Regions from separate parts of the Cytobacillus sp. FSL R7-0680 genome, predicted to be linked through region 2. Evidence: a T-box and tRNA genes for the amino acid it is inferred to sense, from the RefSeq annotation. Region 2 holds a T-box; the other holds one or more tRNA genes.
The links. A T-box is a leader RNA that pairs with one kind of tRNA and senses whether it is charged. The one in region 2 lies ahead of leuS (leucine--tRNA ligase), so its partner is inferred to be a tRNA-Leu.
Positions count from the first base shown of each region.

Region 1 (7,808 bases), 2.2 Mb from region 2:
GGCACCTGAATTAATTCCTAGTATTCCCGGATCTGCTAACGGGTTCCTCGTAATACTCTGTAATATTGCCCCCGACAAAGCTAAACCCATGCCTGCGAGCACCGCAATCAGTATCCTCGGCAATCTAAAGGTAAATAAAATCAGGTTTTCCTTCGCCGTTCCATTACCAAGTAATGTTGGCAAAAGACGATCGGGACTTAAAGAGGCAAATCCTGTTGCTACACTAATTGTAAAGATAAGCAATAGTAACACGAACGTCGAGATAATGATAATAATTGAACGTTTAAAGTGGCGGGCACTAATCATATTAATGATCTCCCCTTTCTTGCAAGGTACAAGAAGAAAGGTAGGCCAAGTATTGCTACAATTGCTCCCATTGGTGTTTCAAAAGGAGGATTAACCATTCTTGCTGCCGTATCGGCTAAAACTAAAAACACACTACCTATTACGGCTGAACACGGAATAATCCATCTATAATCCGTACCGACTAAAAATCTCACGATATGAGGAATTAATAAACCAACAAAAGCAATCGCCCCAACAAGAGAAACCGCGGCACCTGCTAATATAAGAACAACCGTCATGAGCACAGCCTTAACAATAAAAGTTCTTTGCCCTAAGCCTTTAGCCACATCTTCTCCAAAGCTTAATACAGTCAAACTTCTTGAGAGCATGATGGCAATTATAATACCGAAAAGTACTGTAGGTGTAACAATTTGCAACTGTGCCCATGTTGTTCCTGAAACGCCACCAGCAGTCCAAAAGGCAATACTTTGTGATAATTTATTTATAAGTGCTATCCCTTCTCCAATCGATGAAAGAAATGCAGTAACTGCCGCACCAGCTAACGTTATTTTTAGTGGACTCATCCCACCTCTTTTCATTGCGCTAAATCCAAATACTAAGCAAGCAGCAATCCCTGCTCCAATAAATGAGAATAACATAATAATCATATAATTTGTATTGCCTACATACGAGAAGGCAATCGCTAGTCCTAAACTTGCACCTGCATTTAAACCTAGTAAACCCGGATCTGCTAAAGGGTTTTTTGTCATTCCTTGCATAATGGCACCACTAACAGCAAAAGCCGCGCCGACAACAGCAGCTCCTAGCTCACGAGGTAATCGTATACTTCTTATAATTTGGTGGTCTTCGTTTCCTTGTTCATAAGCAAATACAGCTTGCCAAACATCTGCAAATGAAATACTCGCTGCTCCAACCGAAATAGCCAAAACTAAGCTACCTACTAAAAGTAGGCAGCTTAGTGCTAGAATAATAGAAGCAATTGCAGGACGTGCATATATTTTCTTTTCCTTTGCTTCATTAAAAGTATTATTTTTCATTATATTACTTAGCCCCAAGTAAATTTTCAACGATAAATGCTAATTCTTCTTCCAATGAAATGGGATCATTGAAATAGAAAGAAGAAGAGTCAAATGTAAACACGCGGTCATTTTCCACTGCTGGGATGCCTTTCCAAACATCTGTTTCAGTAAAGGAATTATCGGCTCCTTGTCCATCTCCTAGGAAAATATAATCTCCAGCATATTTTGGTATGACTTCTGAAGATATAGCTAAGTACCCTGGTCCAAATACTTCTTCTTCTACCGCTTTAGGTGCTTTTAAACCAAGTGCTTGATAAATGATTTCTGTTCCGCGTCCCCAGTTCTCACCATACACATACATGTCTTTACCAAATGTCTCAAATACCATAATAGTCGCATCATCACCAATTGCCTCTTTTACTTTCTCACCTTCAGCAGCTGTCTTTTCTTTCCACTCTTCCACCCATGCTTGTGCTTCCTGCTCTTTTCCTAACACCTTACCTATTTCAAGGTGTTGATCTAAATAGCCATATTTTTCATAAGTTAATGTGACGGTTGGCGCGATTTCTTTGTATTTATCTAAATTTTCGTCAGTTGAATATGCAATAATTAAATCTGGTTCTAATTCTAATAATTTCTCTACATTATCTGCTGTAATGACTTCAGAATCTTTCAGTTTATCACCATAAAATTTGTTCGCTTTAGACCACTCATCTATTGCTACTGGCGTAATCCCTAATGATAGAACATTACCAGTGTAAGCCATAGATGCTACTCTTTCAGGATTAGCTGGTAACTCCATTTCTCCATTTTCTGATTTATATGTAAATGTTTCTTTTTCCGTTTCCTTACTGCCTTCACCTGACGATTCATTCCCACCATTTCCGCAAGCTGTTAAAACTAATAATAGAATAAAAAATAAAAATACCAATTGCTTTTTCAAGTTCTCCATCCACCTTTAAAATAATAATCATTCTCAATTATAGTCAAAAAAAGAAGCAAATCATTAAACGACTTGCTCTTGAACTACCATCCTACTATCAATTAAATCATAAGTTAAGCAGATTGGTTTTTGTGTACGTGGATCAATACCAATTTCTGCATCAATATTAAATACTTCTCTTAAAATCTGCTTATTCATAACTTCCTTCGCAGCACCATTTTTAATAATTTTGCCTGCTCTCATAGCAATTAAATAATCAGCAAACCTTGCTGCATGGTTTAAATCATGAATAACCATAACAATTGTTCTATTTTCTAACTGATTAAGCTCTTTTAACAGTTCTAATACTTCCAATTGATGACACATATCTAAATATGTAGTCGGCTCATCTAATAAGATTATATCAGTCTCTTGAGCCAAAGCCATCGCGATCCATACTCTTTGCCGCTGTCCACCAGACAATGCATCTACTTCTCTATCTTTAAATTCTGCAATTCCTGTTACTTGGAGTGCCCAATCTATCACCTGGCGATCTTTTGCTGTTAATCTCCCCATACCCTTTTGATATGGAAATCTTCCATAAGATACTAGCTCTGAAACCGTTAAGCCTTCAGGAGCATCAGGAGATTGAGGAAGAATGGCCATTTTTTGTGCAATCGCTTTTGTCGATTCCTTACTGATTTGCTTACCATCAAGATATACAGACCCAGCTTTGGCTTGGATAATTCTTGCAATCGTCTTTAAGACAGTCGATTTACCACAACCATTCGGCCCAATAATAGCCGTAATCTCACCGTCTGGTATCATCATGTTTAAGTTCTTCACAATCTCTCTATCACCGTATGCAATTCTTAAGTCTTCAGTAAATAATCTAGACAAGGTCATTCACTCCATCCGAACATTTTAGATCATCATCATGTCATTGATAATGATTATCAACTTCAAAGAAAATTTTATCTAATAAAAGCTATCCTGTCAACCATCAATACGAAAAGTTTTCATTTCCACCATATTTCTTGTTAACCAACCTGTATTCTGCATATATTTTTTAAGGAGAATGCATTTCTCGTTACTGAAGCCTTTCATCCATTCTCTTCACTCATTATGCACTTCGTTAAGGTTAGTAAAAAACAACAAAACTAATCACTTCAACTAAAAAAACTGTAGACAATCTGCTAATAAATAGAGATTGTCTACAGTCCTTTACTTCCATATAAGCGGGTGAAGGGAATCGAACCCTCATCATCAGCTTGGAAGGCTGAGGTTTTACCACTAAACTACACCCGCAAATACCGGTGGTCGGGGTCGAACCGACACTCCGTGATGGAACACGATTTTGAGTCGTGCGCGTCTGCCAATTCCGCCACACCGGCAAATATTCTTTTATTTAATTATGGTGCCGAGGACCGGAATCGAACCGGTACGGTAGTCACCTACCGCAGGATTTTAAGTCCTGTGCGTCTGCCAGTTCCGCCACCCCGGCATGAGGTGTATAAAAATGAGTGAATATGTATTGGAGGCGGCAACCGGATTTGAACCGGTGGTGAAGGTTTTGCAGACCTCTGCCTTACCACTTGGCTATGCCGCCATCAATATAAATAACTACTTGGAGCGGAAGACGGGATTCGAACCCGCGACCCTCACCTTGGCAAGGTGATGTTCTACCACTGAACTACTTCCGCAGATCTGGCTGGGCTAGCAGGGTTCGAACCTGCGAATGACGGAATCAAAATCCGTTGCCTTACCACTTGGCTATAGCCCATTTGTATATTCTATGCATGAAAGCAAAAAATGTGAATTTAAAATAATGGGGCGGCTGATGGGAATCGAACCCACGAATGTCGGAACCACAATCCGATGCGTTAACCACTTCGCCACAACCGCCATAATTGGCAGGGGTAGTAGGAATCGAACCCACATCAAAGGTTTTGGAGACCTTCGTTTTACCATTAAACTATACCCCTAGATGGTGGAGGGGGGCAGATTCGAACTGCCGAACCCGAAGGAGCGGATTTACAGTCCGCCGCGTTTAGCCACTTCGCTACCCCTCCATAAAAAACAATGCCGGCCAGAGGACTTGAACCCCCAACCTACTGATTACAAGTCAGTTGCTCTACCAATTGAGCTAGGCCGGCAAATGGTGGCTCAGGACGGAATCGAACCGCCGACACAAGGATTTTCAGTCCTTTGCTCTACCGACTGAGCTACTGAGCCAAAACTTATACGTTTTACAATATGTTTTAAATTAATTTGTGTGAATTTATGTAGTGGCGGTCCGGACGGGACTCGAACCCGCGACCTCCTGCGTGACAGGCAGGCATTCTAACCAACTGAACTACCGGACCAAATTGCGGGGGCAGGATTTGAACCTGCGACCTTCGGGTTATGAGCCCGACGAGCTACCGGACTGCTCCACCCCGCGATAATATGAATGGTGGAGGATGACGGGATCGAACCGCCGACCCTCTGCTTGTAAGGCAGATGCTCTCCCAGCTGAGCTAATCCTCCAAAATGGTGACCCCTACGGGATTCGAACCCGTGTTACCGCCGTGAAAGGGCGGTGTCTTAACCGCTTGACCAAGGGGCCAATTTATATGTTTAATGGCGGAGAGCAAGGGATTTGAACCCTTGAGACGGCTATAAACCGCCTACACGATTTCCAATCGTGCTCCTTCGGCCAGCTCGGACAGCTCTCCATTGGCTCCGCAGGTAGGATTCGAACCTACGACCGTTCGGTTAACAGCCGAATGCTCTACCACTGAGCTACTGCGGAATAATTTAATAGTATGTATGCCCGGCAACTTCCTACTCTCACAAGGGGACAGCCCCTAACTACCATCGGCGCTTTAGAAGCTTAACTTCCGTGTTCGGTATGGGAACGGGTGTGACCTTCTCGCTATCGCCACCGGACTTTTTAAAGACATATATTATTATAACGTCTTTAATAAAATTTTCAAGAGAAATTTTAAATCATTCTCTGAAAACTAGGTAATGTTGAAGAAGATTGTTTTGAGTAATCGCCTGAATGCGTGCTGACGCGACTACTTACGTAGTGCTGTCTAGCTGCGGCGGCTTAAAGCCGCCCGCATTTCGTATTGTCCAGCTACAGCGCCTAGGTAGGTGCTTTCGCTTTTCGTTTTTGGTTAAGTCCTCGATCGATTAGTATTAGTCAGCTACATGTGTCGCCACACTTCCACCTCTAACCTATCAACCTGATCATCTTTCAGGGATCTTACTAGCTTGCGCTATGGGAAATCTCATCTCGAGGGGGGCTTCATGCTTAGATGCTTTCAGCACTTATCCCTTCCGCACATAGCTACCCAGCGATGCCTTTGGCAAGACAACTGGTACACCAGCGGTGCGTCCATCCCGGTCCTCTCGTACTAAGGACAGCTCCTCTCAAATTTCCTGCGCCCACGACGGATAGGGACCGAACTGTCTCACGACGTTCTGAACCCAGCTCGCGTACCGCTTTAATGGGCGAACAGCCCAACCCTTGGGACCGACTACAGCCCCAGGATGCGATGAGCCGACATCGAGGTGCCAAACCTCCCCGTCGATGTGGACTCTTGGGGGAGATAAGCCTGTTATCCCCGGGGTAGCTTTTATCCGTTGAGCGATGGCCCTTCCATGCGGAACCACCGGATCACTAAGCCCGACTTTCGTCCCTGCTCGACTTGTAGGTCTCGCAGTCAAGCTCCCTTGTGCCTTTACACTCTACGAATGATTTCCAACCATTCTGAGGGAACCTTTGGGCGCCTCCGTTACTCTTTAGGAGGCGACCGCCCCAGTCAAACTGCCCACCTGACACTGTCTCCCATCCCGATAAGGGATGTGGGTTAGAATTTCAATACAGCCAGGGTAGTATCCCACCGACGCCTCCACCGAAGCTAGCGCTCCGGCTTCTAAGGCTCCTACCTATCCTGTACAAGCTGTACCAAAATTCAATATCAGGCTACAGTAAAGCTCCACGGGGTCTTTCCGTCCTGTCGCGGGTAACCTGCATCTTCACAGGTACTATAATTTCACCGAGTCTCTCGTTGAGACAGTGCCCAGATCGTTACGCCTTTCGTGCGGGTCGGAACTTACCCGACAAGGAATTTCGCTACCTTAGGACCGTTATAGTTACGGCCGCCGTTTACTGGGGCTTCGATTCAAAGCTTCGCGTGAGCTAACCTCTCCTCTTAACCTTCCAGCACCGGGCAGGCGTCAGCCCCTATACTTCGCCTTGCGGCTTCGCAGAGACCTGTGTTTTTGCTAAACAGTCGCCTGGGCCTATTCACTGCGGCTCATCAAGGCTTTAACACCCTAATGAGCACCCCTTCTCCCGAAGTTACGGGGTCATTTTGCCGAGTTCCTTAACGAGAGTTCTCTCGCTCACCTTAGGATTCTCTCCTCGCCTACCTGTGTCGGTTTGCGGTACGGGCACCTTATTCCTCGCTAGAGGCTTTTCTTGGCAGTGTGGAATCAAGAACTTCGGTACTAAATTTCCCTCGCTATCACAGCTCAAGGTATGTGACCATGGGATTTGCCTCATGGTCCCTCTAACTGCTTAGACGCACATCCAATAGTGCGCTTACCCTATCCTCCTGCGTCCCCCCATCACTCAAACAGAATACGGTGGTACAGGAATATCAACCTGTTGTCCATCGCCTACGCTTTTCAGCCTCGGCTTAGGTCCCGACTAACCCTGAGCGGACGAGCCTTCCTCAGGAAACCTTAGGCATTCGGTGGATGGGATTCTCACCCATCTTTCGCTACTCATACCGGCATTCTCACTTCTAAGCGCTCCACCAGTCCTTACGGTCTAGCTTCAACGCCCTTAGAACGCTCTCCTACCACTGAACATCAACGATGTTCAATCCACAGCTTCGGTGATACGTTTAGCCCCGGTACATTTTCGGCGCGGAGTCACTCGACCAGTGAGCTATTACGCACTCTTTAAATGGTGGCTGCTTCTAAGCCAACATCCTGGTTGTCTAAGCAACTCCACATCCTTTTCCACTTAACGTATACTTTGGGACCTTAGCTGGTGGTCTGGGCTGTTTCCCTCTTGACTACGGATCTTATCACTCGCAGTCTGACTCCCATGGATAAATCTTTGGCATTCGGAGTTTGTCTGAATTCGGTAACCCGATGAGGGCCCCTAGTCCAAACAGTGCTCTACCTCCAAGATTCTTACGCATGAGGCTAGCCCTAAAGCTATTTCGGAGAGAACCAGCTATCTCCAAGTTCGATTGGAATTTCTCCGCTACCCACACCTCATCCCCGCACTTTTCAACGTACGTGGGTTCGGGCCTCCATCCAGTGTTACCTGGACTTCACCCTGGACATGGGTAGATCACCTGGTTTCGGGTCTACGACCACATACTAAATTCGCCCTATTCAGACTCGCTTTCGCTACGGCTCCGTCTGTCCAACTTAACCTCGCATGTAATCGTAACTCGCCGGTTCATTCTACAAAAGGCACGCTATCACCCATTAACGGGCTCTAACTACTTGTAGGCACACGGTTTCAGGATCTCTTTCACTCCCCTTCC
Region 1 is NZ_JBBPAO010000001.1:278,739-286,546, reverse strand. Features, by position in the region: gene MKY26_RS01475 (FecCD family ABC transporter permease) at 1-306, opposite strand, end outside; gene MKY26_RS01470 (FecCD family ABC transporter permease) at 303-1,343, opposite strand; gene MKY26_RS01465 (iron-hydroxamate ABC transporter substrate-binding protein) at 1,348-2,268, opposite strand; gene MKY26_RS01460 (ABC transporter ATP-binding protein) at 2,332-3,147, opposite strand; tRNA gene MKY26_RS01455 (tRNA-Gly) at 3,485-3,555, opposite strand; tRNA gene MKY26_RS01450 (tRNA-Leu) at 3,559-3,641, opposite strand; tRNA gene MKY26_RS01445 (tRNA-Leu) at 3,663-3,751, opposite strand; tRNA gene MKY26_RS01440 (tRNA-Cys) at 3,783-3,856, opposite strand; tRNA gene MKY26_RS01435 (tRNA-Gly) at 3,876-3,950, opposite strand; tRNA gene MKY26_RS01430 (tRNA-Gln) at 3,956-4,030, opposite strand; tRNA gene MKY26_RS01425 (tRNA-His) at 4,077-4,152, opposite strand; tRNA gene MKY26_RS01420 (tRNA-Trp) at 4,159-4,232, opposite strand; tRNA gene MKY26_RS01415 (tRNA-Tyr) at 4,236-4,319, opposite strand; tRNA gene MKY26_RS01410 (tRNA-Thr) at 4,331-4,403, opposite strand; tRNA gene MKY26_RS01405 (tRNA-Phe) at 4,407-4,482, opposite strand; tRNA gene MKY26_RS01400 (tRNA-Asp) at 4,537-4,613, opposite strand; tRNA gene MKY26_RS01395 (tRNA-Met) at 4,617-4,690, opposite strand; tRNA gene MKY26_RS01390 (tRNA-Val) at 4,701-4,776, opposite strand; tRNA gene MKY26_RS01385 (tRNA-Glu) at 4,781-4,855, opposite strand; tRNA gene MKY26_RS01380 (tRNA-Ser) at 4,871-4,964, opposite strand; tRNA gene MKY26_RS01375 (tRNA-Asn) at 4,967-5,041, opposite strand; rRNA gene rrf (5S ribosomal RNA) at 5,061-5,178, opposite strand; rRNA gene MKY26_RS01365 (23S ribosomal RNA) at 5,408-7,808, opposite strand, start outside.
Region 1: it encodes a tRNA-Leu, which carries the amino acid that the T-box ahead of leuS (leucine--tRNA ligase) is inferred to sense. The anticodon was not compared.

Region 2 (7,808 bases):
ACCAGCTACGACTTCTTTAATAGTCAAGTTAAATTCTTTCGCGAAATCATAATCACGCTCGTCATGAGCTGGAACAGCCATAATGGCACCTGTACCATATGAAGCAAGCACATAATCAGCAATCCAGATAGGCATTTTTTCACCGTTAGCAGGGTTAATTGCATAAGCACCTGTGAATACACCTGTTTTTTCTTTGGCTAAATCTGTTCTTTCTAAATCACTCTTTGTTTTAACTTTTTCAATATAAGTCTCAACTGCATTACGTTGCTCTTCTGTTGTAATTACATCAACTAGTTTATGCTCTGGGGCAAGGACAGCATATGTCGCACCAAATAATGTGTCTGGGCGTGTCGTAAACACTTCAAACGTACCTTTGTCACCTTCGATATGGAAAGTCACTTCAGCACCTTCAGAACGACCAATCCAGTTGCGCTGCATATCCTTCAAGCTTTCTGGCCAATCAAGTAAATCAAGATCTTCTAGTAAACGGTCAGCATAAGCTGTTATTTTTAACATCCATTGGCGCATCGGTCTTCTTTCAACAGGATGGCCTCCACGTTCACTTTTCCCATCAATTACCTCTTCATTAGCTAGCACAGTTCCAAGTGCAGGACACCAGTTCACTGCTACTTCATCGATATAAGCAAGACCTTTTTCATAAAGCTTTAAGAAAATCCATTGCGTCCATTTATAATATTCCGGATCTGTTGTGTTAATTTCACGATCCCAGTCATAAGAAAATCCTAATGATTTAATTTGACGGCGGAATGTATTAATGTTTTTCTCGGTAAATTCAGCTGGGTCATTCCCTGTATCAAGGGCATATTGTTCAGCAGGTAAACCAAATGCATCCCATCCCATTGGGTGAAGAACATTATACCCTTGCATTCTTTTCATACGGGCAAGAATATCTGTTGCTGTATATCCTTCAGGGTGTCCTACGTGTAAACCTACACCAGACGGATAAGGAAACATATCTAACGCATAGAACTTTCTCTTCCCTTTTTCTTCACCCGTTTTAAATGTTTTTTGTTCTTCCCAATAGTGTTGCCACTTACCTTCAATTTGCTGATGATTAAAGCTCATCTTCTTTCCTCCTAAAAATGCTACGTTTTTAAGTATAAAAAAACCCCTCATCCCTCAAAAAGGGACGAGAGGATTATGTATATCTCCCGCGGTACCACCCACATTAACAGTTTACGGTTAACTGTTCACTTCATTCATCCTTAACGCGGAGTACGGCAAGCATTACTGTCATTTTCACACTTGCTGCTCAGTAGGTGAGTTCATGAAAGGAGCTGACTAGCTTACACCAACCGCTAGCTCTCTAATATCAGGCTTCCTAGCATTACTATTCCTCATCATTGCAGTTATAAAATATTCATATTGACATTGTAATCAATTTCAATGGTTGATGCAAGTAGGCTTTCACAAGTTACTATAGATAAGTATAAGCTATTCAAGAAAAATGAAAACGTGTCAATTTTTTAATCCATGTATTACTCTTCCTTATTTTGCCCATAACTATAGTAAAAAATAAGGAAAGGTGATTTCATATTATGAAAGGTATCGCTTTTATTAATGAAAAGTGGATTATGAATGATTATAAAACGCTAGATGAAAGCCTTGAAGTTCAGAAGCAATCCATCCAGACGTTCATTGAAAATAACCAAATGAAAACCATTAAATTAAATCCTTATCAATTACATGATTACTACACCATTCCACATGCCTTATATTATGATTTAAAACAAACCAAACCGAAGTTAGATTGCCTGATACTCTACTCCGAAAAAGTCATTGAAAGTTTTATCGAGGCCTATCCCGCTCGTTGGTTGATCTTGAAAAGTTTCTTTCATAAAGTCATTTTTCTAGATGAAGTTCAATCACATCATTACCAGGATATTATCTAAATGGTTAAGTAGAGAGCCCCTGGATTTTTTATCTACGGGGCTCGCTTTTTATGAAGGTATAGCTGGCAAAACTTTTTTCTTTTTAAGCTTCTTATCATAAACAACTGTTGTATATACGGAGATGAGCAGTAATGCCATTAATATACCGAAAAGCATCTTCACACCGTATACATCCACGAGTACGCCCCCAAGTAATGGCCCAATCATTCTTCCTCCTGTAGAGACACTGTTAACAATCCCTTGATAGAACCCTTCTCTACCTTTAGGTGCTAAGTCATTAGCAATTGTAGGTACCGCTGGCCATACGAGCATTTCCCCAATGGTTAAAATAATCATTGCTGTGACAAAGCCGGAAAAGGCAACTGCATTTCCTACAACAGCAAAAGAAATAGCAAAAATAAAAATACCAATAATAATTTGTACTTTTAATGATTTTATTCTTTTAACTAGAAGACTAATTAATGGTTGCGCAAGTACAATCATGGCGCCATTTATTGTCCATAGCATACTGTATTGTTTTAAAGAAATCCCAATTTGTTGAGTATATGCCGAGATAGTCGATTGCCATTGCACATAGCCAATACAACATAATAGATAACCGATTAATAAAACGAATAAAGCGTTTAATTTAGGATTACCGCGAAATTTTTGTGCTGTTTTTATTTCATTTGGTTGACTAACAGACTTTACTTCCATTTTTCGATAGCTAGTAATAGCTATCAAGAAAAACAAGATATACATTAGACAATTAGCGATAAAGATATAATTGAAAGAAAATGAAGCTATATACCCTGCCATTGCTGCACCTAATGCTACACCTAGATTTGTCGCTACATACATCGCATTAAACGCTTTTCTGCCGCCCTCTTTCCATACACTTCCTGCCAATGCATACATAGAAGGAAACACGATCCCTGAGCCAAAACCTAAAATCGTCAATAATACAATGTATTCCGGCCATCCGTGTTTAAAGACCATAATAATGAGTGAAGATAACGAAATGACTATGCCTAATAAGATCGAACGATAGCCACCTAATTTATCAAACAGCACACCACCAACTAGATTGCCTATGACTGTTGCTGCTGAATTGATCATTAAAACAATGCCGGCAATCGATAAAGACTTTCCTAATTCTTCATGCATATAAATGGTGTTTAAAGGCCATAAAAAAGAGGAACCTGTTACATTAACAGCCATTCCAATTACTAATAACCACAAAGCTCGAGGCATCATCCATACCCCTTTCAAATTCTATTCATTTCATTCCATTTCGAATTCCAAAATAAATTTTATTCGTTTTTTATGATGGATTCAATACTAATTTTATGACAGATTTAGACATCTATCTAATCTATACATGTAAATGAATAATTACTCTTGAATCTAAGCATAAACGGAAGGAATGGATGAATTTATGTATGAAATATACAGAAATATTTTTAAATTTATCATAACCATACACAAGCAAACTCCACGAGAATTGCTTGTGTACAGATCATTTACTAAATACATATTATTTATTCTGGATGAAATTTAGATTTAACGGGTTGCCCACCTGTTTCCTCATATTTCTTTTTAGATCGTGGGATCACATTGGCACTACCGAATTCTACCTCTTGGTTATTGATACCATTTCTTGTTTTTTGCTCTGGATTGTTTTGTTTTGACTTTTTTCTAACCAATTGTTATTCACCTCTTAATGGGGAGTAATGATCATTTGATTTTGTAACTGCTGTAGCTGTAATCTCATTCGATGAAGTTCTTCCCTCTGCGCATCTGTAGCACTATGAGACATCGTCATCAAATCATTGTAGGCTTGTTCGATATGAGCAAGCGCTTTAGCATAGTCTTGATCGTTATAATGTTCTTGCATTTGCCCATCTTTAAACTGCATGTTAGCAAATTCAATGACTTCTTCACATTGTTGCATTAATTGTTGTACGGAATCACGGGTTGCCATAAAAGCCTTCCCCCTCTTTTTTAATGAAATGTACGAAGCAAATACGCCTCAATGATAGTATTTACCGAGTGTTCGATTTCTACTAATTGAAATGTTATCAATGTGTAATTGAGTTGATGATTTCTTTCATGATAATATTGAATTTGTCACAGTGGTGACTTTAGGAGGGCTGACTTTGGATTTACTGACTCAATTTCCATATACAAATGATCAAAAACGTTATCATACATGGAACTTTCATTTAAAAAAACATTTCGGGCACAAGGTCTTTAAAGTTGCTTTGGATGGAGGCTTCGATTGTCCTAATCGGGATGGTACTGTCGCTCATGGTGGCTGTACATTTTGCAGCGCAGCAGGATCAGGTGATTTTGCCGGTAATCGTGCAGAACCATTAGACGTACAATTTATTAAAATCAAGGATAGTATGCATAAGAAATGGAAAAACGGAAAATACATCGCCTATTTTCAGGCATTCACAAATACCCATGCACCTGTTGAAGTACTAAAAGAAAAGTATGAATTTGTTTTAAAACAAGAAGGGGTTGTTGGCTTATCTATTGCCACAAGGCCTGATTGTTTACCAGATGATGTCATAGATTATTTAGCTGACCTTAATAAAAGAACATACTTATGGGTTGAATTAGGCCTACAAACCGTTCATGAAAAAACAGCCCAATTAATTAATCGTGCACATGATTATGATTGCTATAAAGAAGGAGTAAAGAAACTTCGTCAACATGATATACGTGTCTGTTCTCATATCATTAATGGTTTACCTGAAGAGTCACCTGAAATGATGATGGAAACAGCACAAGAGGTTGCAAAATTAGATGTACAAGGAATTAAAATACACTTATTACATCTATTAAAAGGAACACCGATGGTTAAGCAATATGAAAAGGGAATGGTTTCATTCCTTAGCCGAGATGAATACATTCAGTTAGTTTGTGACCAATTAGAGATTTTACCTAAAGAGATGATTGTTCATCGCATCACTGGCGATGGTCCCATCGACCTTATGATTGGTCCTATGTGGAGTGTGAATAAATGGGATGTGCTAAATGGCATTGATCATGAACTGAAGCAAAGAGATAGCTGGCAAGGTAAATATTATCAACCATTTACCGAGGAGGTGAGCTCTTGAAGCTAGAACGTATTCTACCATTTGCGAGAGAACTACTACAGAAAGCAATTGCACCAGGAGACGTCGTGGTTGATGCTACACTTGGAAATGGACATGACACATTATTTTTAGCTCAGCTCGTTGGCGAACATGGCAGAGTATATGGATTCGATATCCAAGATGAAGCCATACAGTCTACCCAAATAAAACTTGATGAACATGAACTTTCTAATCGTACTGTTCTATTCAATCGTGGTCATGAGCATGTGACTGCTTGCATTCCACCAATCCATTTCGGCCGTATCACTGGCGCTGTTTTTAATCTCGGGTACTTACCTGGTGGAGACAAAACGATTGTCACAAGACCGAGAACAACCATTTCCGCGATTGAACAGTTAATTGATATGATGGCACCTGAAGGCATCATTATTTTGGTGATTTATCACGGCCATCCAGAAGGTGCTGTTGAGCGTGACTATATTTTGCGTTACTTGAAAACCATTGATCAAAATACTGCTCATATTTTGCAATATCAATTCATTAACCAAGCTAACCGTCCACCTTTTATTGTTGCGATTGAGAAAAGGTAAGTTAAGACAAAGAAACACTCCCGAACAGACAAGAACAAATTTGTTCTTGTTTTTTTTATTCTCGTTTACTTTTGTTTGAATCGAATCTGAGTTATCCTAGTCTACTTGTAGCCTTTTCTTAATGGTTGACTAGATGCCGCTTGCGAGTCAGATTTTTCCGAGTTAGAGTATCCTGTTCCTGCTTTTCTCTTGTTTTCTGGATTGATTCCGATTTATTGAGCTAGAAGCCCCTTACTAATGTTCCACGATGATGACAAGTTTTATGGGCTGGAGAACTTTATTCTGCAAATTTTATCGTTAGACATGATTTTAAGCTATTAACCGCGCGATTCATGAACGCACAACCCCCTGCCTACTTTTTAATGCGCGATAGGCACGACCATTAATATAAAAAAAGAGGCTTGAGAATCCACCAGATTTAATCATCTTTCTTGCTAGTTTTTTCATTTGTTGTCCTCTCCCGACTTTTTCATCCGATAAGTATAACCCTAATAATCCTCGATTAATTAAAAGGTGAAATCGTTTATGAGGAAGCTTGTCCGTATGCTCATCTGCACACTTTACAAAATAACGTATGCGCTCAAATAATTCTTTTTCATCTTCATAATAAAAGCAAAAGTTTAAATCTCCTGCTTCCTTATCTTCCTCTTGATCAATGTAATAGTCTAATAAAATGTGCAGACCTTGTATATATGGAAAATACCCATTACGTATAATCTCCCCGTAACTTTCCTTATAGTCCCTTCTCGTTGCATAAGCAACTAAGCAAAAAATACCGAGTGTAGAACCCGAACAAGCAGAAAATTCATACCAGCTCATAGGTGGGATGATATCTTGATGTTCTTTATGCCAACTTTGCAGGCGAGAAACTCTTTCCTCAATTGCCACATGTTTATGTATTTGCAAATCACAATAATAACGACAAAGCTCTGTCAAATAAGTTTTGATCAATGAATAATTTTCCATAGAAGCTAAAACTTTACGGCAAGTCATCACTAATGCTAACAGATAGCCACCATCCTCCTGGTCATCCCGATAACGATAATAATTCACCTTAGGTAACTGCTCATCGATTAACAATGAGTGACGCATCGCTTCATGTATTGCCGTAAAATCTTTAGGGTCCATCGATGTACTTCTATCACATAGATTATCTAAATAATCACTAATGGTTTGATAGGCAACAATAAACGTTATGACTTGACGATAGTCATCAACGGCCAAAAGTGACATGATGGCCCCACCCTCACAATGAAAGGTTTTATCTTTTATGCTAGAAAGTGCTTGTGACTTTAATTCATCATTGGGGATTGATTCCGCCAATTTGCGCCATTTGTTTAACTCCTCATTCACAGCAGGCATCACTTTTTTATATGCATTTGTCATTAAGCTGATCGGCATTGTTGGAACATTCATTACATGGACTCCCTTTACTCTTTACTATACGATATACCCGATAGACCGCAAACTACTCATTACAAAATCCTTTGCGTAATCAAATACATCTTCCCTCTCCGGCTCATTAAAGATTTCATGATAGCATTTTGGCCATTCTTTAAAACGTTTCTCAGTAAACGGAGCTTTATTGAACCATTGTTTAACAGGAACTTTATTAACGATTTTGTCATCCCCACCTTGCATAACCAGTAAAGGAACATCTTGCACCTTTTTTATATCTTCAAATGCCAAATTGATTGTTTGGTGTAGTTCACGAAACCATCGTACAGACACTTTGGTAATATACAGTGTGTCATTTACATCCATTTCTCTTACATCAGCATTCCTTGTTGCCATATCAATAGTTAACCCCGAATTGACTCTCAATGTAGGAGCAATTTTATTTAAAGGATACGACGCAAGCTCGAGTAGCTTTGGTGGATTTTTCATAAGCCCTAAACATGGAGATGAAAGAATGACGCCCGCAAGCTTTAATCTTTCTTCTTGTAACAAGCGTATTGTTATTAAACCACCCATACTATGACCTAAAAGAAAAACAGGTAAATCAAAGGTGTAAGCAGCTTGTATCCAATCCTTTACTTCAATAAGATACTCTTGAAAAGAATCAATATGCCCTCTTCGTGATCTAGTCGTCATTCCTTGACCCGGAAGGTCACCCATAACAACGTGAAATCCTGATACTCTCCACATTTCTATTAACCAACCATACCTGCCGTGATGTTCCATTGCCCCATGAACCATCACAATCACACCTTTTGCCT
Region 2 is NZ_JBBPAO010000001.1:2,475,984-2,483,791, forward strand. Features, by position in the region: gene leuS (leucine--tRNA ligase) at 1-1,086, opposite strand, end outside; T-box leader at 1,144-1,374, opposite strand; gene MKY26_RS12250 (hypothetical protein) at 1,560-1,913, shown strand; gene MKY26_RS12255 (MDR family MFS transporter) at 1,962-3,146, opposite strand; gene MKY26_RS12260 (glycogen biosynthesis protein GlgD) at 3,434-3,598, opposite strand; gene MKY26_RS12265 (YtzC family protein) at 3,613-3,876, opposite strand; gene MKY26_RS12270 (TIGR01212 family radical SAM protein) at 4,052-5,020, shown strand; gene MKY26_RS12275 (class I SAM-dependent methyltransferase) at 5,017-5,589, shown strand; gene MKY26_RS12280 (tetraprenyl-beta-curcumene synthase family protein) at 5,920-7,005, opposite strand; gene MKY26_RS12285 (alpha/beta hydrolase) at 7,030-7,808, opposite strand, start outside.